Regions from separate parts of the Aliihoeflea sp. PC F10.4 genome, predicted to be linked through region 2. Evidence: predicted binding sites of a transcription regulator. Region 2 holds the regulator's gene; the other holds the start of a gene.

Region 1 (12,262 bases), 750 kb from region 2:
AGCTCCGCTACGAAATTCTCGTGCAAAGGCTTCTGCGCCGCGCGGACGCGGTCGACCGGCGTATCGTCTGCCTGTCGGCGATCCTGCCCGATGGCGAACAACTCGAAGATCTGACGGCGTGGGTGCGTAGCGATGCCGAGGGCGAAGCGGTGAAATCAAGCTGGCGGCCGACCCGTCAGCGTTTCGGAACGCTGGCGTGGGGCGGACAGGGAGCGCGCCTGACATTCGATCTTGATGATGACGGACCCTTCATCCAGAACTTTGTCACGGAGCAGCCTCCCATCGCTCCGCGTCGAACGCCGTTTCCCAGAGACAATCCCGAGTTGACCATTGCTGCGGCATGGCAGTTTGCCGATGAGGGCAAGCGCACATTGGTATTCTGTACGCAGCGGGATCATGTCGAGAGCTACGCAACGCGCATTGTCGACCTCGCCCGGCGTGGCTTCATCGCTCCACTTCTTGCTGACGAAGGCGCAATAGAGAGGGCGAAATCGGTTGGGGCTGAATGGCTAGGTGCAGAGCATCCGGCCGTCCGCTGCCTTGAACTGGGCGTGGCCATTCATCACGCGCGTTTACCTAACCCTTTCCTTCGCGAGGTCGAACGCCTGCTAAACGAAGGCGTTCTAACTGTGACTATCGCATCGCCGACCCTCGCCCAGGGGCTTAATCTCAACGCAGCGGTCCTGCTTGTGCCGACCCTGTATCGCGCGGGAACTCCCCTCACCGGCGAGGAATTTGCGAACGTCGCGGGGCGCGCCGGACGCGCCTTCGTCGATCTCGAAGGGCTTGTGATCCACGTAATGTTCGAACCGCTGCGTTGGCGCAGGCAGGCATGGCGCGAGCTTGTGAACGCATCAAGGGCCCGGACGCTTGAGAGCGGGCTTATTCAGATCGCCAGCGAAATTCTCAATCGTCTGGCGCGCAGCGGGACGCTAAGTCGAGACGACGCCTTTGAGTATCTCGCCAACAACCGAGATGCCTGGAACATCCATGTCGACGAGGAAGACGACGAGCCTTTCGAGCTTCTGCTAGAGAAACTCGATCACGCGATCCTTGGTCTTGTCGAAGCGCTGGATGCTGATGATGCGGACTTGCCGCGGCTCATCGACGAGTCGCTGAACGGTTCGCTTTGGGCGCGGCAGCTTGCCCGCCGTGGCGATGACCTGCGTGAGCGCCAGCTTGAATTGTTCAGGGCGCGCTCGGGGCTGATCTGGTCGCAGACGAACGCCGATCAAAGGCGCGGTCATTTTGCGATGGGTGTTGGGCTTGAGTCCGGATTGACACTCGACGCGATGGCCGACGAGCTCGCCGTGTTGCTCGACCAAGCCGACGAGGCAGCGTTGCCCGGCGATAGCGAGGTGCTCGTTGCATCGCTTACCACGCTTGCGGAGCGCTTACTCGCTATCCGCCCCTTTGTTCCTGACGATCCTCTGCCGGGCAATTGGCGCGAGATCCTGGCCGCGTGGGTTTCCGGAACGCCAGTGCACGAGATCGGGCCGGACAACATGCGTTTCATCGAGGACGTATTTACGTATCGGCTCGTCTGGGCGCTGGAGGCACTTCGTACCCGAAGGGTTGCGCTTGGCTGGCAACCCGAGATCATTGCCGGCACAGCCGCTGCCTGTCTTGAGGCCGGGCTGCCGCGCTACACGATGGCGATGCTTGTGCGCGCCGGACTTCCTTCAAGAGCCGCGGCCCTCGCCGCAATTAATGATCAGGATCCGATTTTCATCGATAACGATGGTCTCGTTGTCTGGCTCGAAACCAATGAAGTTGTCGCGATGACAGATGCCGGAGACTGGCCAACGCCAGCGACCAACGACATTTGGAAAGCATTCAGGGCCGAGATGCTGAACCGCATCAGCCAGCGTTGGACCTCGCGCGACTGGCGTATAAATATCGAACCGGCGACGCGGCAGATCGTTCCGGTTCCGGCCAGTCCATATCGGGTCGAGGTCGACGAAACAGACAATGCCGTGTGGGTTCTTACGCCTGACTTCAAAGTGGTAGCCATGCTTGGGCAAAGTATGGTTGACGCCGCTCCAAGTGTGCTGACTGCTCGCTTTGATGAAGGCAGCCCTCAGGCGATCATTCGCCGGCATGGTCGCTCCCACGCGTCTTGGTCTGAGCCCTAAGCGCGCGAATGCTTCAAGGATTACGGAGGGCCGCTTTGGGAAATCGCGCTGCGGCTATCACCTCAGCCGTCCCACCGACAGTCCGTACGATCGGCTAGCTGGGCCTTCCCGCGAGGCGCTCGTCGATGACCGGCTCGTCCCAGTGGCGCGCAACATCGAGCCACTTGTCGATCAACGCCTGAAACTGCGGCTCGGCGAAGCAGGTCTGGAACGTGTAGAGCCGATTGACCACCTGGCGCATCAGGTCGCGCATCTCGTCATCGTCGAACCTCGACACGGTTCTCCAGGGAATGCGATTGCCGTCGGCGTCGATGACGAAGACATCGGAATAGTCGCCGGTCTTCGTGACCGGGACCGGGCCGGCATGCAGGTCCTCCAGCATGCTGTTGCGGACGCAGATCATCGCCATCGCCTTGGCGAGCGTCGCCGCTAACTGTTCTTCTTCCTTCCGGCCCATGTTCGTCCTCCGGATCATTGTCAGATGCCCGGCAACATGCCATCGGCGGCTGTATTGGCTGGCGTTTCCAGGATCACCAACCGATCATCGGGCAGCGGCCGCTGCAGCGTCTTGGCTTCGTTCCAGTCGGCGGTCAGCCAGGTCTCGACTTCTTCGTGGCTCGTCAGAATGACGGGCATGGCCTTCGGATGGATCGGCTTCACCACGCCATTGGCCTCGGTCGTCAGGAAGGCGAACAGTTGATGATCGCCCGGACGCGGGGTCCGGTTCGAGCCGCGGGTTCCGCGCCACGGCGTCCAGATTCCCGCGAAGAAGAACAGGGGCTGGGTCTCATCGAGGGCGAACCAGTGCAGCGGTTTGCGCTTCGTGACTGGATCGGGCTTTTGCCCATATTCGGAAAAGGCGGTGGCCGGGACCACGCAGCGATTCTCGAGCCCGAGCCATTTGCGCCAGTGAGGGCTGGCCGTGTTGCGGATATTGGTGACGCCGGTGTCCGGCGCGTCGCGGGATTTCAGATATTCGACGGGCGTGGGCATACCCCAGGTCAATGAGGCCAGTTCCCGCCCGCCGTCGGTGTTGCGCACCACCGGCGCCGGCCGGTCGGGATAGACGTCCATCGACGGTTCGAGATTGCCGATACTGTCATGGGTGGCTGCCACGAAATCCCGGATCGCCTGCTGATTGGTCGTAATGCGATAGAGATTGCACATCGCCCCGCCACTCTCCTTGCGAATACTTTACGTCACCATAGGGCATTGCACCCCGTCGATCACTTCCGGGATGGCCGAGATCGACTCTCGACCTGTAAGAGAACAAATAAAGAACATAGCAACGGAATCGACCAGTGCAAAGCCCCGGAGACGCCATCCTCATATGCCCAGCCGTGCCGACAGCCCAGCCATTGCCGACCTTCGGGCGCGCATCGCGCGGCTCGAAGGCGATGGCGCGCATCCGCACGAGGTGCTGCCCTTCGGGATCGCGCCGCTGGATCGCAAGCTGCCCGGTGGCGGGCTGGCGCTCGGATGCCTCCATGAAGTCGCCGGAGGCGGCAACGGGGCGGTGGATGGCGCGGCTGCGGCCTGTTTCACGGCCGGGATCGCCGCCCGCACCACCGGGCAGGTGCTCTGGTGCGTGGCGCTACAGGATCTCTTCGCACCGGGGCTGGAGCAGGCCGGACTGCCGCCCGGCCGGGTGATCTTCGTCGAAGCCGGAGACGACAAGGCCGTTCTGGCCTGTATGGAGGAAGGGCTGCGGCATGGCGGGCTGGGGGCGGTCGTGGGCGACGTCGCGCGCCTGCCGATGACCGCCTCGCGGCGGCTGCATCTGGCCGCGAAAGGCTCGGCGACGATCTGCATCGCGTTGCGCCGCTGGCGGCGACAGGCGGAGGCCAGCGATTTCGGGCAGCCGACGGCGGCGATGACCCGCTGGCGGATCTCGGCGCTGCCGTCCTCGTCCCTTCCAGTTCCCGGCGTCGGGCGGCCGCGCTGGCTGGTCGAGCTGATCCGGGCGCGGGCGGGCGAATGTCTCGATATCGAACTGGAGGCGTGCGATGGCTCGGGTCATCTCTGTCTTCCTGCCGAACTGGCCGACAGACCGGTTGCGGCGGAAGGCGGGCGACGCAGCGCCGCCCGGTGAGGCGCCGCTGGTCATCGCCGGAAGGGAGAAGAACCGCCGGGTGGTGACGGCGGCCGATCCGGCCGCGCGGGCGCTCGGCCTGCGCGCCGGAATGCCTGTCACCAAGGCCCAGGCGATGGTGCCCGGCCTCCACATCGAGCCCGCCGACCCGCGGGCCGACCTGGACAGCCTCGAACGCCTCGCGCTCTGGGTGCTGCAACGCTTCTCACCTATCGCCGCCGCCGACGCGCCGGACGGGATCGTCATCGACGCGACCGGCGCCGACCATCTGCATGGCGGTGAGGCGGCCATGCTGGAGGCGCTGACCGGGCGGCTTGTCATGTCCGGCGTCACCGCCCGCGCAGCCATCGCCGATAGCTGGGGCGCGGCCCATGCGCTGGCGCGCTACGCGGCCGATCCGCTGTTTGTCACTCCTCCCGGCGAAACCATCCCAGGACTCGCACCGCTGCCGCTGCAAGCCCTGCGCCTGCCACCCGCGATCGCGGCGGGGCTGAACGACCTCGGCTTTGTCCGCATCGGCGACCTGATCGGGCAGCCGCGCGCGCCTCTGACCCGGCGCTTCGGCCCGGAGCTCTGCCGGCGTCTCGATCAGGCCCTGGGCGAGATCGCCGAACCCATCGAACCGATCCGGCCCGAGGAGCTGGTCTCGGTTCGCCGCGTCTTCGCAGAGCCCATCGGCGCCGCCGAGACCATCGCGCGCTATATTCGCAAGCTGGTCATGGCGCTCTGCGAGGCGCTCGAGGGGCGGGGTCTTGGCGCGCGCCGTCTCGACCTGCTCTGCCACCGGGTCGACAACCGGATCGAGACGGTGCGCATCGGCCTGGCCATGCCGGTGCGGGATTCCGCGCGCCTGACCCGGCTTCTCTGCGACAGGATCGAGACCATCGCGCCGGGCTTCGGCATCGAGATCATGTCGCTGACCGCCACCCTTGCCGAACCCCTGCCTTTGCGGCAGGCGGCCAGCAGCCTGATCGAGGAGGGCGCGCCGGATCTGTCCGGCCTGATCGACACGCTGGCCAATCGGGTCGGCGCGCGGGCGGTCTATCGTTTCGCGCCGGTGGCGAGCGATGTGCCCGAGCGCTCGGTCCGTCGTCTGCCGGCACTCGCCGAGGATACGGGTGCGGGCTGGCCCGACCATTGGCCGCGCCCTTCGCGGCTGCTCTCCCGGCCGGAGCCGATCGAGACCATGGCGCTCCTGCCGGACCATCCGCCGAACTGGTTCTCCTGGAAGGGCGTGCGTCGCCGGGTCCGACGGGCCGACGGACCGGAGCGCATCTTCGGGGAATGGTGGAAGCGCGATGCCGAGCTGATCGCGGTGCGGGACTATTTCCGGGTCGAGGACGATGCCGGCGAACGCTTCTGGATCTTCCGCTCCGGCGATGGCGAGGATGCCGCCACCGGCTCGCATCGCTGGTTCCTGCACGGGATTTTCGGATGAGCGCGCCCGCCTACGCCGAATTGCAGGTGACGTCGAATTTCTCCTTCCTGCGCGGAGCCTCCGCGGCCGAGGAGCTGCTCGCTGCCGCCGCGGCGATGGGGATCGAGGCCATGGCCGTGACCGATCGCAACACGCTGGCCGGTATCGTGCGCGCCCATGAGGCGGCGAAGGAGGCGGGCGTGCGGCTGATCGTCGGCTGCCGCCTCGATCTCGTCTGCGGCATGTCGGCGCTGGTCTATCCGACCGACCGGGCGGCCTGGTCGCGGCTCTGCCGACTCCTGTCGCTGGGCAAGGGGCGGGCGGGCAAGGCGCGCTGTCATCTCGAATGGGACGATCTCACCGCCTATGGCGAAGGGCTGATCGCGGTCCTCGTGCCGGACCTTGCCGACGAGACCTGCGGTTTGCGCCTGAGGCGCCTGCGCGACTCTTTCGGCGATCGCGCCTATCTCGGCCTGACGCTGCGGCGGCGGCCCAATGACCAGATGCGCCTCTGGGAGCTGTCGACGCTCGCCGCGCGGATCGGCGTGCCCACCGTGGTGACCAATGACGTGCTCTTCCACGAACCCGGCCGCCGCATCCTGCAGGATGTCGTCACCGCGATCCGCCACAATGTCACCGTCGATGCGCTCGGCGCCCGGCGCGAGCGCCATGCCGACCGCTATCTGAAGCCGCCCGCCGAAATGCACCGGCTCTTCGCGCGCTGGCCCGAGGCTTTGGCCCGGACGCGTGAGATCGCGGATCGCTGCCGCTTCTCGCTCGACGAGCTGCGCTATCAATATCCCGAAGAGCGCGACGATCAGGCGCTGACCCCGCAGGAAACCCTGGAGCGGCTGACCTGGGAGGGCGCCGCACACCGCTATCCCGAGGGCGTGCCCGAGGAGGTGACCGCCGCGCTGGAGCATGAGCTGGCCCTGATCGGCAAGCTCGATTACGCGCCCTACTTCCTCACGGTGAACAGCATCGTCCGCTTCGCCCGGTCGCGCGGCATCCTCTGCCAGGGGCGCGGATCGGCGGCGAACTCGGCCGTCTGCTATGTGCTCGGCATCACCGCGATCGATCCCGGCCGCAACGATCTCCTGTTCGAGCGCTTCGTCTCCGAGGAGCGCCGCGAGCCGCCCGATATCGACGTGGATTTCGAGCATGAGCGGCGCGAGGAGGTGATCCAGTGGGTCTATGAGCATTACGGCCGCGAGCGCGCCGCTCTGACCGCCACCGTCATCCGCTATCGCTCCAAGGGCGCGCTGCGGGACGTGGGCAAGGCCCTGGGGCTTCCCGAAGACCTGATCCAGACGCTGTCCGGCCAGCTCTGGGGCGGGTCCGAGGCTGGTGTCACCGAGCAGCAGCTCCGCGATCTCAACCTCAATCCGGAGGATCGCCGGTTGCGCCTGACGCTCGAACTGGCCGCCCAGCTTCGCGGCGCGCCGCGGCATCTGTCGCAGCATCCGGGCGGTTTCGTGCTGACCCATGACCGGCTCGACGATCTCGTGCCCATCGAGCCCGCGGCGATGGAGGGGCGCCAGATCATCGAATGGGACAAGGACGATATCGACGCGCTGCGCTTCATGAAGGTCGATGTCCTGGCGCTCGGCATGCTGAGTTGCATGCGCCGGGGGCTGGACCTGTTGGCCGAGCACAAGGATATCCACCTCGATCTGGCGTCGATCCCGGCCGAGGATCCGCGCACCTATGCGATGATCCGCAAAGCCGATACGCTCGGCACCTTCCAGATCGAGAGCCGGGCGCAGATGTCGATGCTGCCGCGCTTGAAACCCCGGACCTATTACGACCTGGTGGTGCAGGTCGCGATCGTGCGGCCGGGGCCGATCCAGGGCGATATGGTTCATCCCTATCTGCGCCGGCGCGAGGGCCTGGAAGAGGTCGATTATCCCCGGCCCGAGCTGGAGAAGGTGCTGGGAAAGACGCTCGGCGTGCCGCTGTTCCAGGAACAGGCGATGCGCGTCGCCATCGAATGCGCGGGCTTTACCGCGGGCGAGGCCGATCTCCTGCGCAAGAGCATGGCGACCTTCAAACATACCGGCGGCGTCTCGAAGTTCCGCGACCGGCTGATCTCGGGGATGATCGCGCGCGGCTATGAGGAGCCGTTCGCGGCCCGGACCTTCCAGCAGCTCGAAGGCTTCGGCTCCTATGGTTTTCCCGAAAGCCATGCGGCGAGCTTCGCGCTGATCGCTTATGCCTCGGCCTGGCTCAAATGCTGGCACCCGGATGTCTTCTGCGCCGCGCTCCTCAACGCCCAGCCCATGGGCTTTTATGCGCCGGCCCAGATCGTGCGCGACGCCCGCGAGCATGGGGTGGAGGTCCGCCCGGTCTGCATCAATGCCTCCCGCTGGGATTGCACGCTGGAGCCGACCGGCGACGAAAGCCGTCTCGCGGTCCGTCTTGGACTGCGAATGGTCAAGGGCCTCGCCAATGCCCATGCCGCCGCCATCGTGGCGGCGCGGGGCGATGAGAATTTCACCTCGATCGCCGATCTCTGGCGGCGGGCCGGCGTTCCCGTCGCGGCGCTCGATCAGATCGCCGCGGCCGATGGATTCCGTCCGGCTTTCGGCCTCGCCCGGCGCGAGGCGCAATGGGCCATCAAGGGGCTGCGCGACGAGGAACTGCCGCTCTTCGCCGCCGCCTCGGACCGTGAGGGGCGGACCGTTCCGGAACTCGACGAGCCTGCGATCGCGCTGAGAGCGATGCCCGCCGGTCGCGAGGTGGTCGAGGATTACGGGCATATCGGCCTGTCGCTGCGCCGCCATCCGGTCTCCTTCCTGCGCGAGGACCTGGCGAAGCGCCGGATCGTCAGCTGCGCCGAGGCGATGGCGGCGCGCGACCGGCGCTGGCTGGAGGCGGCAGGGATCGTCCTGGTGCGCCAACGCCCCGGCTCGGCTAATGGCGTCATGTTCGTCACGCTCGAGGACGAGACCGGCATCGCCAATCTCGTCGTGTGGCAAAAGGTCTTCGAGCGCTATCGGCGGGTCATTCTCTCATCGAGCATGATCGCCGTGAGGGGCCGCGTTCAGCGCGAGGGCGAGGTCGTGCATCTTGTCGCCCATCGGATCGTCGATCTGTCGCGGGATCTGGCGAGTGTCGGGCAGCGCGAGGCGGCTGCGGCCGAGAAGCAGGGGCCGGTGGCCGGCGGCATCAGGGTGAAGGCGCGGGATTTCCGGTAAAGCCGGTGGCTTTGACAGAAGGCGGTATCGGTTCGAACCAAGGAATCGGCTTGCCTCTCGGGGATCACAGATCTTCTGGCCCGATCGACCATTCTGCGATTTCTCTATCGATCAATCGCCATTGTTCTGCAAGGTCGGCAAGGTCGGCGGTGTCTACAACAGGATGATCGAGGCCCTCGAATTGGTCACCGAGATATGTGGCGAGGCCCGCACCGCCTTCGTTGGCGAACCACACTCCGACCAGATCCGCGATTTCCTTCAACTGCCTGAGAGTCTTTTCAGCATCGCGAATGTCGAAATCACCAAGCTCCCTGTCCTGCCGACTTTGCTTGTTCCCGGCATGGGCAACATGCGAGTTAACGTGCTCGGCAATTCGATCAAGGCGGGCAAGCCGAGTTTCGATCTTCTCGAAGACCGTGTCCGAGATCAGATTGCTCGGGTTACGCTCTGACGCAGAAACGCCGCTCAAAACATCGAAATGCCGATGCGCGGCCTCACTTTTCATGAGCTCTGGATCGCCCCACACCGGACGCCCCTTCGCGGCGACGAGGTGGTCATGTTGTTCTTGATGCAGGCGATCGAGATCGTATTGCGCGTCAAGCACTTTCTCGACGTAGATTCTCCTGGTCAACCAGTTTTGGCTCGCTTTCACGTCGTTGACGACAGATCGGATCGAGTAAACTCCCTTGGGGCCTTTTATCGGGGCCTTATCGAGAAGTCGGCGAGTGCCGAGAAGCAGGCTTGACCAGTATCCCTCGGAAACGAGATTGAACATCATCTGGTTAAGCGGGGGTCTCGAGCCTCTCTTCTCATTTGCAAGACGGACGATCCGAACCGTCGTGCGAAAGGCGGCGTAGTTCCAGAGCAGATCCTGAATGGCTCTGTGGATGCCCGTTGTCTCGTCGCGAAAAGCATCCCGCCACGCGGCGATGTGCTGGTCATGCTGCGTCATTAGTTTTCCAAGCCTGAGCGCCAAACTCACCTCATCATACCGGGAGACGCCAACACCGGCGACGGCTATTCGCTTCTGATTCTTCCTTCGCGCGGGCTCGTTTTATTGTTCCCGCGAATAAACGCGCATCTTGCCGTGGGCCTGAAGGGGGAAGGCCTTCCCCCCTGGCCGGCACTATCGTTGCCGGCGCACCCCCTTCAGCGGGGAGACCCCCAGGCTGTGCTAAAACCCACCAATCGTGCGAGCGCAGCGAATGATTTTGCCCGCTCTATGGAATATGAGCGTTTGGCTGCTTAAGACCTCTTTGTCATCATCGGCTATGAGATCGCAAAATCCCGAAAGCTGCCGTTGAGCCGCTGCGGCTGACCGCTGCTTGGCCCTTATTGGTCCGCCTCGGAGGAACTATTCCGCACCCAAGTCGGACAGCCTCGGCATGTCAGCCTGCTCCTTCCCTTAATGCCTCTGCGATCAGCAGAGCAAGCTCCCCAGGCGGCTGGATACCGGAGATACGCTGATCGCATCCCCATGCCCATCCATCATCCCAACGTCGGATCGGTGAAGCTGGCTTGCACTTCACTCAATAGGTGATGCTAGTCAGAACCACGTAAAGGATCGTGGCGGCCAAGCCACCGACCATCAGTATCAGGAGCCAGAGGGACGGTTCCGTTCTTATTCGATCAAGATATCGCATCGGATGCTGCCTTTTCGAGTAGAGCACATGCATCTCAGATCAGCCTGTTGTCCTCGGCCTTCTGGCGGGCGCGGCGGCGGGTGCCGTCGGTATCCGATTTGCGGTGCCGTTCAGCCGCCGCCTTGCGGATCTGCTCGAAGCGATTTTCTTCGACCTGCTTGAGCGTCGGATGCGTATCTGTCTTCTTCACAAACGAGATCATTGCTGAAGTTCCTTCCTGTGGCGGGTGGAAACGCCCTGGCGCCTGCCTGAGCGCTTTAAACGGGGTATTATGCGCCAAGCCCGGTGACACAGCCTTGGACTCCAAGCCGGTCGGCAGTCGTCTGCCCCGGCATCGTCGCCCAGCCGCCGGCTTCCACGAACTGACGCTTCTTGTAGCTGTCGGGTATCGCCTTGAACTCGGCAAGTTTCGCCGCCGCATCTGGGGCCGCGTTGAACCTTTCGACGCATATGGCGGATGCCAGCTCCCCGCGCGCCGTGTCGCCGGCCGCTTTCGCCATGGTCTGCGAAGTGCCGCCAGTGACCCAGCCGCCCCAGCTGAATCCTATAACGATCGTTGCGATCATCGCCGCGATGCATGCCCAGACCAGAATGGTCTTTGAAGGCTGATAGTCTTCCCAGCGGCGGGAGAGAGATGGTTTGGTCGTGCTTTGTGTGGCCATGGAGATTCCTTCCAGGTTGGAATGCAGATTGCTTTGTCTGGGCGTCGGCCGAACGGTTCAGGCACTGTTCTCAGTATCCCATTCCGCCCATGCCGCCGTTGCCGGCCGACGGGGTGGATTCCTTCGCGCGAATGTCGGCGATCATCGCCTCGGCGGTGATCAGGAGCGCTGCGATCGAGCCGGCGTTCTGCAGGGCGGTTCTGACGACCTTGGCGGGGTCGACGATACCGGCCTCGATCATGTCGACATAGGTTTCGGTCTGGGCGTCGAAGCCCTGGTTGTGGTCCTTGCTGTCCGTGAGCTTGCTGACCACGATCGAGCCTTCGACGCCGGCATTCTCGGCGATCTGCCGGACCGGCGCTTCGAGCGCCCGACGCACGATCGAAATGCCTGCGGTTATATCGGCGTTGGCGCCTGTCAGAGAGGCCAGCACGGTCCTGACGCGCAGCAGCGCCACACCGCCGCCGGGCACGATGCCTTCCTCGACCGCAGCTCGGGTGGCGTTGAGCGCATCGTCGATGCGGTCTTTCTTCTCCTTGACCTCGGTCTCGGTCGCGCCGCCGACGCGGATCACCGCGACGCCTCCGGCGAGTTTGGCCAGCCGCTCCTGGAGCTTCTCCTTGTCGTAGTCCGAGGTCGTTTCCTCGATCTGCGCCTTGATCTGGGCAATACGAGCGGCGATGCCGGCCTTGTCGCCGGAACCGTCGATGATCGTTGTCGTGTCCTTGTCTACGACAACACGCTTGGCGCTGCCGAGCATGTCGAGCGTGACATTTTCCAGCTTGATGCCGAGATCGTCGGAGATCACCTGGCCGGCGGTCAGCACGGCGATGTCCTCGAGCATGGCCTTGCGGCGGTCGCCAAAGCCCGGAGCTTTCACGGCCGCGACCTTCAGGCCGCCGCGCAACTTGTTGACGACCAGCGTGGCGAGCGCCTCGCCCTCGACGTCCTCGGAGATGATCAGCAGCGGCTTGCCGCTTTGCACCACCGCCTCCAGGATCGGCAGCATGGCTTGAAGATTACCGAGCTTCTTCTCGTGGATGAGGATGTAGGGGTCATCCAGTTCCACGCGCATCTTTTCGGCGTTGGTGACGAAGTATGGAGAGAGGTAGCCGC
Region 2 (12,262 bases):
TTCTTGCGCTTCTTCGCGCGACGGACGAGCCGATCGCCGAGAATATCCTGTTCGGCGAGAACGATCAGCTTTTCTGTCTGGAAGCCCGTCTCCAGGGGCAGGACAGCCAGCGCGACCTTCGCGGCATCGAGTTTTTCCACCTCGTCGAGCGAGGTGACTGGCGCAATACCTTCCAACTCATGTTCGCCCAGAATCTGGGCAAGCCGGTCTGCCGAGCCTTCGGTCCAGCCGGCAACGACGACCTTGCGTTTGGCCGCGCGCATGTCGGCGATGTAGCGCGCCGCGCGTTCGAACACGTTGATCGATGGATCGGCGCGTTCTTCCGCAAAGTTGCGTCCGGATTCGGCTCCTGCATGGATGATGCGACGGCGCTCGATCTCGGGCGCGGCAAACGGGGTCAGTTCAAGCGCCGTGCGGTCGGTTGCGGCGTCCTTTACATCTTCGTCGGAAAGATAAAGCCGCGCGGGCGGCACCGGTTTATAGGGCACCGCCTCGCCGACGCTGCCGGCGGATTGCCGTTTTCGCGATTCGTAGTGATCGAGGATCAGCGCGTGGCGTTCCGAAAGCGCTTCTTTCGATAGATGGTCGAACACAATTGGCGCGTCCGGCAGATAGTCGAAGATCGTTTCGACCTTTTCGAAGAACAGCGGCAGCCAGTGTTCCATGCCCGCAAAGCGCTTGCCCTCGCTGATCGAAGCGTAAAGCGCATCTTCGCGGGATGGCGCGCCGAAAAGCTCGATATAATTGCGGCGAAACCGGCTGATCGTTTCAGGCGTCAGAGCAATCTCGCTCATCGGCTGAAGACGCATTTCCTTGCGTTGGCCGGTCGTGCGCTGCGACGCCGGATCGAAGGCGCGGATCGATTCCAGCGTATCGCCGAAAAAGTCGAGTCGAAGGGCTTCGTCCGCTCCGGGCGCGAGCAGATCGAGAATGCCGCCGCGCACGGCGTATTCTCCGACATCCCGTACGGTCGCTACGCGCTCGAAACCGCTCGTTTCGAGCCGCGCAGAAAGGTCTTTCATATCGACCTGATTACCCGGCCGGGCGATGAGAGTTTGCGCTGCCACGAAATCGAGCGGCGGCATCTTCTGGAGCACAGCATTCGCGCTGACGAGGACGACTGCACGATGCTGCTTGTCGCGCAGCGCAGCAATCGACGCCATCGCATCGAGACGGCGCGCAACCGTGTCCGAGCCGGGCGAGACGCGGTCGTAAGGCAGGCAATCCCAGGCCGGAAGTTCCAGAACCGGCAGGCCGGGCATGGCGAAGCGCAACACGTCGGCGAGCGCGGGAATCTTCTGTCCGTCGCGCGCGAGGAAAACGATCGGTCCGTCTTGTGCCGCCGCAATCGCCGCAATCGCGAACGCCTCGTAACCGTCCGACACGCCGTCTACGATGACCGGCTCGCCCGAAATCTTCGCGGGCAGATGGATGGGATTGAGAAGTGTCATGGCTCTGTCAGTTCGCAAGGCTGCGGGCCTGGTCGATCATCCGGCGCACGACCGCATTGTCCTGATGAGCCGGCACATTCAGTTCGCCGGTCACCCATTTGACGATATCCGCGTCGGCCTCGCCGAGGAGCGATTCGAACAGTTCGAGTTCGGCGTTTGCAAGGCTTGGCAGTTCCCGATCCGCAAAGCCGCCGACGACCAGATCAGCCTCGCGCGTGCCGCGATGCCAGGCGCGAAAGCGCGCCTTGCGCTTGCGGATTTCGAGCGGGTCGTTGCGAAAGGTGATGTCTGACATGGGGAAAATCCGGTTGGCCCGCGCATATAGCGTCTGACAGGGCCGATGTCAGCCTTTGCGCGTTCGAACCGCGTCGATAGTATCGCACCATGCGTCCCACCGAACTTGATCCTCTTTTCGCGCCTGTCACCTCGCTCGTCGGCATCGGCGAGAAGACGGCTGACCTCATGCGTCGCATCGTGACAGCCGACACGACGGGCCGTGATTTGCGCGCCGCCGATATTCTCTTCGTGCCGCCCTATGCGGTGATCGACCGGACGCGACGCCCCGGCATAGCGCAGTCCGGCGAAGGCTCCATCGTCACACTCAACCTGACCGTCGACCGTCATCAGCCTCCACCGCGCGGACGTGGCTCGGTGCCCTACCGTGTCTTCGCATTCGATGAGACGGGCGAGATCGCGCTGACCTTTTTCCACGCCAAAGGCCAATGGCTGGAAAAGCTGATGCCCGAGGGAAGCGAGATCGTCGTCTCGGGCAAGGTCGAGTGGTTCAATGGCCGCCCGTCCATGGTCCATCCCGATCATATCGTCGCCAAGGAAGATGCCGCCTCCCTGCCCTTGATCGAGCCCGTCTATCCGATGACGGCGGGACTTTCGGCCAAGCTCCTGCGCAAGGCGATTTCGTCCGCGCTCGAACGCCTTCCCGCTCTGCCCGAATGGCAGGATGCGTCCGTCCTCGACCGTCACCGATTCCCGACATTCGGCGAGGCGCTTGTCGAACTGCATCGACCCGAAAACGCGGCCGACTGCGAATCGACAAGCCCGGCATGGCGGCGTCTCGCCTATGACGAGCTCCTTGCCGGACAGGTCGCGCTCGCGATGGTGCGCATGCGGATGCGCAAACTAGCAGGACGCAAGCTGACTGGCGACGGGTCGCGCGGCGAGGCGGTGCGAGCCGCCCTGCCCTATGGCCTGACCGGCGCGCAGGAACGCTCGGTTCGTGAGATCGAGGCCGATCTTGCCCAGCCCGACCGGATGCTGCGCTTGCTTCAGGGCGATGTCGGCTCCGGAAAAACGGTGGTCGCCCTGATGGCGATGGCGCGCGCCGCCGAGGCAGGTGCGCAATCAGCGCTGATGGCTCCGACCGAAATTCTCGCGCGTCAGCATTTTTCGACAATTGCTCCTTTGGCCGAGAAAGCCGGCCTCACTGCCGCCATCCTGACTGGCCGGGAAAAGGGTCGTGAACGGGCGCAGACGCTGGCCGCCATCGCCGACGGGTCCATCGATATCGTCATCGGCACGCACGCGATCTTCCAGGACGCGGTGGCCTTCCGCGACCTCGCGCTCGCGGTGATCGACGAGCAGCACCGCTTCGGCGTTCATCAGCGGCTTGCCATCGGCGCGAAAGGCGCGGCAGTCGACATTCTCGTCATGACAGCGACTCCGATCCCGCGCACGCTGGTGCTGACTGCGTTCGGAGACATGGATGTCTCGCGCCTCGACGAAAAGCCTGCCGGGCGTCAGCCGATCCAGACCGTCACGCTACCTCTCGAACGCCTGTCGGACCTGATCGAACGCATTCGACGTGCAGTGAGCGAAGGCCAGAAAATCTACTGGATCTGCCCACTCGTGGAGGAAGCCGAAGGCATGGACGTGATGTCCGCCGCCGACCGGCATAAAGCGCTGGCCGAGATTTTCGGCTCCGATGTCGGGCTGGTTCACGGCCGCATGTCGGGCGCGGCGAAAGACGAGGCGATGGCCGATTTTAAAGCCGGACGCACCCGTATTCTCGTTGGAACGACTGTCATCGAGGTCGGCGTCGACGTGCCGGACGCCACCATTATCGTCATCGAACACGCCGAAAGGTTCGGCCTTGCGCAACTGCACCAGTTGCGCGGACGGGTCGGGCGCGGCGATGCGGCTTCGAGTTGCGTGCTTCTCTATCAATCTCCGCTCGGCGAGATCGCGAAGCAGCGCCTTTCGGTCATGCGCGACACCGAAGACGGGTTCCGCATCGCCGAAGAGGATTTGAAACTGCGCGGCGAAGGCGAATTGCTCGGCACGCGCCAGTCCGGCACGCCGGGTTTCCAGCTTGCACGGCTCGAACACCACGCCGATCTTCTCGCCATCGCACGCGACGACGCACGCCTTTTGCTCGACCGCGACCCTGACCTTACCGGTCCGCGTGGCAAGGCAATCCGCACGCTTCTCTATCTGTTTGGCCGCGACGACGCGATCAGGTTGATTCGCGCCGGTTGAGGAATGCCGAAAGCGCCACGAGCAGCCAGCCCGCGATCAGGAGTAGGCCACCTGCCGGAGCGGCCATCGGGAAAAGCCGCGTTTCGAGGAACGAGCGCGCGACAAGATCGCCGCAAAATAAGAGAATGCCGGCAACGATCGTCCAGCCGCCCGCGATCTGCCATCGACCGAACCACCCCGCCGATACCACCAGCAGGGCCGGTGCATGGATAAGCAGGAACGACGCGGCCGTGCCGAGATCGCCACCTGTGCGATGCGCTGCAACCGCCGATAAGGCCACGCCGCTTGCACCGAACAGCGCCCCTATTGCGAAGAGAATCCGCCCCGGTTCAATCATTTCAGCCCCTGATTCATGCAATTTCGTCGTGACTCTTGCAGAACACAACTGGAACAGGTAGGTTTGTTCTGGTTTTGTTTTAACGATTCCTTTTAAGGCCAGCCATGCTGACGCGCAAGCAACACGAACTCCTTCTCTTCATCCATCAGCGCCTCAAGGAGAGCGGTGTGCCGCCCTCCTTCGACGAAATGAAGGAAGCGCTGGGGTTGGCTTCAAAATCCGGCATTCACCGGCTGATCACCGCTCTTGAGGAGCGAGGCTTCTTGCGCCGCATGCCAAACCGGGCGCGCGCCCTGGAAGTTATCAAGCTGCCGGAGTCGATTTCTCAGCCTCCGAAACGCTTTCAACCGAGCGTCATTCAGGGCAGCCTCTCGGATAAGCCTGCGGCGAAGCCGGAACGACAGCCGCTACAGCCCGCGACCCGCGGTCCCATCGAGGTTCCAGTCATGGGGCGGATCGCGGCAGGTGTGCCGATCGACGCCATCCAGCACGCAACACGCGCCGTTACCGTCCCGCCAGACATGCTGACGGGTGGCGAGCATTACGCGCTGGAAGTTCACGGCGATTCAATGGTCGAGGCCGGTATCCTTGATGGTGACACAGTTATCATCCGCTCGGGCCAATCCGCGACGCCAGGCGAAATCGTGGTCGCACTCGTCGACGATCAGGAAGCGACGCTCAAACGCTTTCGCCGCAAAGGCGCGTCGATTGCACTCGAGGCCGCCAATCCGGCCTATGAGACCAAGATCTACGGCTCGGACCGTGTGAAGGTGCAGGGCAAGCTGGTCGGGCTGATCCGGAAATACTGAACTGGAAGCTGATACGACCTGGGTTGACACAGGGCGAGCGAGGTTATCGAGAAGGAAGCCGGTGTTCGGTTCGATGGGTGGTTATATGCCAACGCATCAATGATCAGTCGTTTTCGGCTTGCGATGGCTCGGCTGGTGCCGGTCGTTCGGGACGGACGTAAGGTCCCATTCCGCGCGCGGCGCGTGAGAAGCGGCGATGATCGTGCCAGGGTCGATATGGCTCGGTGATCGCATATCGTATGTGAGGTTGTGCCGCTCCCTCGCTCCGCCATGTGATCTGCGCACTGCCGCCTCTTGCCAGATCGCGCGCGGTTATTACCTTCACCGAAGGGGCGCGACATGGGTTTTCGGCGGTCGCGTCCGCAATGACGATCAGCCCTGCCTCGCCGCAAACCTGTTCAGCGATTTCTGCTGTTTCGGCATAAGCAATGACGTTTCCTTTCGCACTCGTCGCGGTGCAAAGCCCTTCATGGCAGACGAAGACGCCGTCAGTCTGCCCAGGCACGACCTGTTCCGGCCCTAATGGCCGTTCGAAATTCTGCACGTCGAAGGCTCGTAGCCAGTTCTGGATCGTGAAGCGGTTCGGACGCTGGCGATTGACCGCGATGCCGCCGCTTGTCGTGCTAACTGCAACCAGCCGCGCGTCTTCTGAAATCAACACGTCCGGCAATTGGCGTGTTGCGAGCAGCGCAATGCCAGCAGCGATCAGCGGTACCGCCGCCCAGCGCAGGACACCTCCCGTCATGGTCAAAATGACGAGTGCGCAAGTCAGAACCAGCACCGCGGAAAGCGGTATGGCACCGGTCGCATCGAACGCCGATCTCTCGGCCAACCAGAACGCGATCGTCGTCATTCCCCATATGCCCATCCCCATCAGGTCGAGCGGCAGGCCATCGAGACCAACCGGCATCAAGACTGTCGCGAGCACCGCCATGGGCATGATGATGATGGAAACGAGCGGCATCGCTGTGAGATTTGCGATGACGCCCAATGGAGAGATCTGCTGGAAGTGCCAGGCGGTGAACAACGCCGTTGCCACCCCTGCTATGATCGATGTCATCGCAAGTGCCGTTGCGTTGGACAAACCGGAGCGGAGCAGACCCGCCTTCGGCGGTGGGCCGCGATCTTCAAGACGATCGCGCTTGCGTGCGCTCCAAGCGCCATATGCGGCAATCAGCGCGGCGGTCGCGGCAAACGACATCTGGAAGCTCGGGCCGATCACCTCATGCGGTGAGACGAGGATGATGATCAGTGCCGATATCGCCAGATTGCGCATCGTCAGCGCCGCGCGATCGAACAAAACCGCGATCAGCATGACGGCAAGCATCAGGAACGCGCGCTGTGCGGCGATGTCCCCGCCCGACACGATGAGGTAAAATCCTGTGCCGAACAGGGCGGTGCCGGCGGCGTATTTTTTCACCGGATGCCGCGTGGCAAGACCGGGAAAAAACGCAGCCGCCGTGCGGATGGAGACCATGATCGTGCCGCCGACGAGCGCCATGTGCAGCCCCGAGATCGATATGACATGGTAGAGTCCGGTAATCCGCATCGCTTCATTGGCAGCTTCGGGAATGCCTGTTCGTATCCCTGTGATCAACGCGGCTGCAATGCCGCCTTCCATGCCGCCGATACGCGCGACGATCCGCTCGGCCACATCGCCGCGCCGACTTTCGATCCATGTGCCAAGGCGCTCCTTGCGCGTCGATGCCGTCGCGAGTTCCGTTGCGTCCGGTCCTCTCATGAAAAAGCCGCTACCGCCAATGCCGTCGAAATAGCGCTTGAAGGCGAAATCGTAGCTTTGCGGGCGCACCGGCCCCGACGGCGGCATCAGGCGGGCGATGCCGACAACGCCTGCGCCGGGCACGAGGCCATCGGGAATCGAACGCGCCGTGACGCGGACCCGGTCGGGCGCATAGCGCAGTTCTGGACGGCCGGTCGAGACGACATCGAGTGTAAGCCGCACGCGGCCGCTTTCCTGATGCTCTATGCGCACGACGCGTCCAGTGAGCTGGATCGTGATCTCCGATCCTAGAACTTTTGTATCGGCTAGCCTCGTCTCGACCTTCGCCGCCATCATTCCCGCAAACGTCAGGAGAATCGCGGCGATGGCGGCGCGCGTCACCCCTCCGGCAACGGTTGCCGGCAGGAGGGCGAGGCTGATCAGAACCGGTACCAAGAGACTGACGAAACCGGGCTCCCAAGGCAGGTTGAAATAGATGAGCGTTCCCAATGCGAGCAACACCGGCACGAACAGGAACGCCATTCCATGGTCAAGTTCATATTCCACCGATCGTTGCAGTGAAGCGAGACTGAACCCGAACCGACCGATCCGGTGCCGCAACCGGGCCGGCACCGCATATGAAGATTTTCCGGCGGCAGTGATCGACTGTGCCGAAACAAACGGATCCTGAACACCGCCTAATAAGCGCCGCTCGTCGATGACGATCGTCTCCCGTCTGTCCCCCATCGTGCCCCCACGGCCGTTCCCGGTGCTTGCACCGCGACTTGCCTATGCTACATGAGCGCCACGAGAACGCCACATATCGCTTCGGCGATACGGCTGCGAAAATCAGGAACATCCATGACCCGTCCCGTCGTCACACGCTTTGCTCCCTCGCCCACTGGCTATCTGCATATTGGCGGCGCACGCACGGCGCTGTTTAACTGGCTCTATGCCAGACACACGGGCGGGAAGATGCTCTTGCGCATCGAGGATACGGACCGCGAGCGCTCGACCGATGCGGCGACGGCCGCCATTCTCGACGGGCTTAAATGGCTCGGCCTCGACTGGGACGGAGAGCCGGTATCGCAATTCGAGCGCGCCGAGCGACATCGGGAAATCGCCCAGGAGCTCGTGAAACGCGGCAAGGCTTATCACTGCTACGCCTCGCAAGACGAATTGACCGAAATGCGAGAAAAGGCCCGCGCCGAAGGCAAGCCGCCGCGCTATGATGGTCGCTGGCGCGATCGCGATCCATCCGAAGCGCCTGCGGGCGTCAAGCCGGTCGTGCGGATCAAGGCGCCGCAGGATGGCTATACTATCGTTCAAGACAAGGTGCAGGGGGAGGTGCGCTTCCCCAACAAGGACCTCGACGATTTCATCATCCTGCGCTCGGACGGCAACCCGACCTATATGCACGCCGTCGTTGTCGACGATCACGACATGGGCGTCACGCACATCATTCGCGGCGACGATCATCTGACCAACGCCGCGCGCCAGAGCATCATCTACGAGGCGATGGAATGGGATGTGCCGGTAATGGCGCATATCCCGCTGATCCATGGCTCGGACGGCGCAAAGCTTTCCAAACGCCACGGTGCGCTCGGCGTAGAGGCTTATCGCGAGATGGGCTATCTGCCGGCCGCACTGCGTAACTACCTAGTACGGCTTGGCTGGAGCCATGGCGACGACGAGATCATGACGCTCGACCAGATGATCGAATGGTTCGAGATCGAGGACGTGAACAAAGGCGCGGCGCGTTTCGATTTCGCAAAGCTTGAGGCGCTGAACGGCGTCTATATGCGCCAGAGCGACGATGGCGAGCTTCTGGATCAGCTTGAAGCCACTCTGCCCTATCTGCCCGATGGCGACGAGATGCTGGCGAAGCTTGATTTGCCGAAGCGAGACCAGTTACGCGCCGCGATGGCGGGCTTGAAAGACCGCGCCAAAACGCTCGTCGAACTCAAGGACGGCGCCAGCTTCCTTTTTGCCAAACGTCCGCTTGAACTGGATGAAAAAGCCGCTCAGATTCTTTCCGATGGTGGGCGCGATGCGCTCGCCGGCCTCATGCCGAAGCTCGAAACCGTCGACGATTGGGGCTCACAGACCACGGAAGCGGCCGTGCGGTCCTATGCCGAGGAAACCGGGCTGAAACTCGGCAAGGCTGCGCAGCCCCTGCGAGCCGCCTTGACCGGCCGTTCGGTGTCGCCAGGTGTGTTCGACGTTCTTGCCGTTCTTGGGCGTGAAGAGAGCCTCGCGCGGCTGAAGGATCAGTTGTGATTTGCATGACTTGCCGCATTGCAGCATACGACTGACGACGAACTTGGCACGCTGAACCAAATGCGATAGCTAAAGCGCGCACCATACGGGTTCGCGTGAAATTTCACTAAATTACGCCCGCAATAAGAGTGTTCCGCATGAATGAGGTGTTGATATGACTGAAGGGACGGCGAAACTGGATTTCGGCGGCGACAGCCACGAATTCAAGGTACGGAAAGGTTCGGTCGGCCCGGACGTCATCGACATTTCGGCGCTTTATAAGAATACCGGCGCTTTCACCTACGATCCGGGTTTCACCTCGACCGCGAGCTGCGAATCCGAGATCACCTATATCGATGGCGACGAAGGCATCCTGCTTCATCGCGGCTACCCGATCGACCAGCTCGCCGAGCACGGCGATTTCCTCGAAACCTGCTATCTGCTGCTTTACGGCGAACTGCCGACCAAGGCGCAAAAGGAAGATTTCGACTATCGCGTCACGCATCACACGATGGTGCATGAACAGATGTCGCGCTTCTTCACCGGATTTCGCCGTGACGCGCACCCGATGGCCGTCATGTGCGGTGTCGTCGGCGCACTTTCGGCGTTCTACCACGACTCGACGGACATCTCCGATCCGCATCAGCGCATGGTCGCCTCGATCCGTCTGATCGCGAAGATGCCGACGATCGCGGCGATGGCCTACAAATACCATATCGGCCAGCCCTTCGTTTATCCGAAGAACGAACTCTCCTTCGCCGCCAACTTCCTGCATATGTGCTTTGCCGTGCCGTGCGAGGACTATAAGGTCAATCCGGTGCTGGCGCGCGCCATGGAGCGCATCTTCATCCTTCACGCCGACCACGAGCAGAATGCGTCGACCTCGACGGTTCGCCTCGCCGGTTCGTCGGGCGCGAACCCGTTCGCCTGCATCGCCGCTGGCATCGCATGCCTGTGGGGCCCTGCTCACGGCGGTGCGAACGAAGCCGCTCTCAACATGCTGGCCGAAATCGGCTCGGTGGACCGTATTCCCGAGTTCATCGGCCGCGCCAAGGACAAGGACGATCCGTTCCGCCTGATGGGCTTCGGACACCGCGTCTACAAGAATTACGATCCCCGCGCCAAGATCATGCAAAAGACCACGCATGAAGTTCTGGCCGAACTCGGTATCAAGGACGATCCGCTTCTCGACGTCGCGATGGAACTTGAGAAGATCGCGCTGACGGACGAGTATTTCATCGAAAAGAAGCTCTACCCGAACATCGACTTCTATTCGGGTATCACGCTGAAGGCGCTCGGCTTCCCCACGACCATGTTCACCGTCCTGTTCGCGCTCGCGCGCACCGTCGGCTGGGTGGCCCAGTGGAAGGAAATGATCGAGGACCCGGGCCAGCGCATCGGGCGCCCGCGTCAGCTTTATACCGGCCAGACGGAACGCGATTACGTGCCGATCGCCAAGCGCTGATCGGCTCACCACAAAGATCGAAGCCCCGGCATTTGCCGGGGTTTTTTTATGCCGCGGCAATGCCGACGATAGTTCGAAGGGCAACGGCCTCAAAAGAAAAGGCCCGGGATTTCCCGGGCCTTTTCGCTTCGTATGAACACGTTGTCCTATTCGACGGCGTCGAGGTTCGTGTCTTTCGTATCGCGGACGAAGAGCACGCCGATGACGAGGGTCATCGCGGCGATTGCGATCGGATACCAAAGGCCGAAGTAGATGTCGCCGCGTGCCGCGCTCATGGCGAACACCGTCGCCGGGAGCAGACCGCCGAACCAGCCGTTACCGATATGATAGGGCAACGACATGCCGGTGTATCTGATGCGGGTCGGGAACATCTCGACCAAGATGGCCGCAATCGGGCCGTAGACCATCGTCACGTAGAGAACGAGGACGAACAGGATCGCGATGATGCGGCCCCACTGTACCTCGTCCGGATTGGCGACCATGGTGTAGGCACCGGCGTCGTTCTGGACGAGCGGGTAGCCTGCGTCCTGCAGGGCCGCGAACGTCGCGTTCGACAGTTCGGTGTTGCGGGTTGCCGCCTGATCGCCGACCTGATTGGCGTCGTACGATTCGATCGTCTCGTCGCCGATCGTGATAACCGCTGGCGTGCCTGCCGCGGCCGTCTGGCTGACGTCATACGGCACCGAGTTGCGCGTCAGGAACGCGGTCGCAATGTCGCACGACGTCGTGAAACGGGCGGTTCCGGTCGGGTTGAACTGGAAGTTACAGTCGCCCGGCGCGGCCGTGACCGTTACCTGCACGTTGTCATGGGCCGCAGCCAGCGCCGGATTGGCGGCGTGGGTCAAAGCCGAGAACAGCGGGAAGTAGGTCAGGATGGCGAGCGCCAGACCGGCCATGATAACCTGTTTGCGGCCGATCTTGTCCGACAGCCAGCCGAAGAACACGAAAAACGGTGTGCCCATGGCCAGAGCGATCGCGATCATGATGTTGACCGAGACGCCGTCGACCTTGAGTACGTTCTGCAGGAAGAACAGTGCGTAGAACTGGCCTGTATACCACACGACGGCCTGACCGGCGGTGAGGCCGAACAAGGCCAGAAGAGCGAGTTTGGCGTTTTTCCACTGGCCGAATGCTTCGGAGAGCGGTGCCTTCGACGTCTTCCCTTCCGCCTTCATGCGCTGGAACGTCGGCGATTCGTTGAGCGTCAGACGAATCCAGACCGAAATGCCGAGCAGGAAGATCGACAACAGGAACGGAATGCGCCAGCCCCATGCGCGGAAGGCGTCCGGCCCCATCAGTGTTTGCACGGCCAGAATGACTAATAGCGACATGAAGAGACCGAGCGTCGCCGTCGTCTGAATCCACGACGTATAGAAGCCGCGCCGCCCATCCGGTGCGTGTTCGGCGACATAGGTCGCCGCACCGCCATATTCGCCGCCGAGCGCCAGACCCTGAAGCATGCGCAGGACGATGAGGATGATCGGGGCCGCGATGCCGATCGTAGAGGAACCCGGCAAAAGACCGACCAGGAAGGTCGACGCGCCCATGATCACGATGGTCACGAGGAAAGTATATTTGCGGCCTACGATATCGCCCAGACGGCCGAAGACGAGCGCGCCGAACGGGCGCACGAGGAAGCCTGCGGCAAAGGCCAGAAGCGCGAAGATGTTGCGCGTGGCTTCAGGATACTCCGAGAAGAAGGCAGCGCCGATAAAGGCCGCCAGTGAG

What was found. The regulator LexA, encoded in region 2, represses DNA repair genes until DNA is damaged. The targets are predictions, from matches to a motif close to TGTTCNNNNTGTGTTCNG.
Region 1: ACX82Z_RS04010 (ImuA family protein) is a predicted target of LexA. The motif match lies at 3,401-3,418, and genes of this name have one in related genera.

The regions. Positions count from the first base shown of each region.
Region 1 is NZ_JBTSWH010000001.1:819,455-831,716, forward strand. Features, by position in the region: gene ACX82Z_RS03995 (DEAD/DEAH box helicase) at 1-2,135, shown strand, start outside; gene ACX82Z_RS04000 (hypothetical protein) at 2,230-2,592, opposite strand; gene ACX82Z_RS04005 (SOS response-associated peptidase) at 2,613-3,302, opposite strand; gene ACX82Z_RS04010 (ImuA family protein) at 3,466-4,227, shown strand; gene ACX82Z_RS04015 (Y-family DNA polymerase) at 4,142-5,665, shown strand; gene ACX82Z_RS04020 (error-prone DNA polymerase) at 5,662-8,841, shown strand; gene ACX82Z_RS04025 (AbiU2 domain-containing protein) at 8,906-9,793, opposite strand; gene ACX82Z_RS04030 (hypothetical protein) at 10,519-10,686, opposite strand; gene ACX82Z_RS04035 (hypothetical protein) at 10,754-11,146, opposite strand; gene groL (chaperonin GroEL) at 11,217-12,262, opposite strand, start outside.
Region 2 is NZ_JBTSWH010000001.1:1,564,596-1,576,857, forward strand. Features, by position in the region: gene mfd (transcription-repair coupling factor) at 1-1,451, opposite strand, end outside; gene ACX82Z_RS07820 (FAD assembly factor SdhE) at 1,459-1,746, opposite strand; gene recG (ATP-dependent DNA helicase RecG) at 1,836-3,944, shown strand; gene ACX82Z_RS07830 (DUF423 domain-containing protein) at 3,922-4,281, opposite strand; gene lexA (transcriptional repressor LexA) at 4,386-5,090, shown strand; gene ACX82Z_RS07840 (ComEC/Rec2 family competence protein) at 5,194-7,557, opposite strand; gene gltX (glutamate--tRNA ligase) at 7,672-9,090, shown strand; gene gltA (citrate synthase) at 9,245-10,534, shown strand; gene ACX82Z_RS07855 (MFS transporter) at 10,681-12,262, opposite strand, start outside.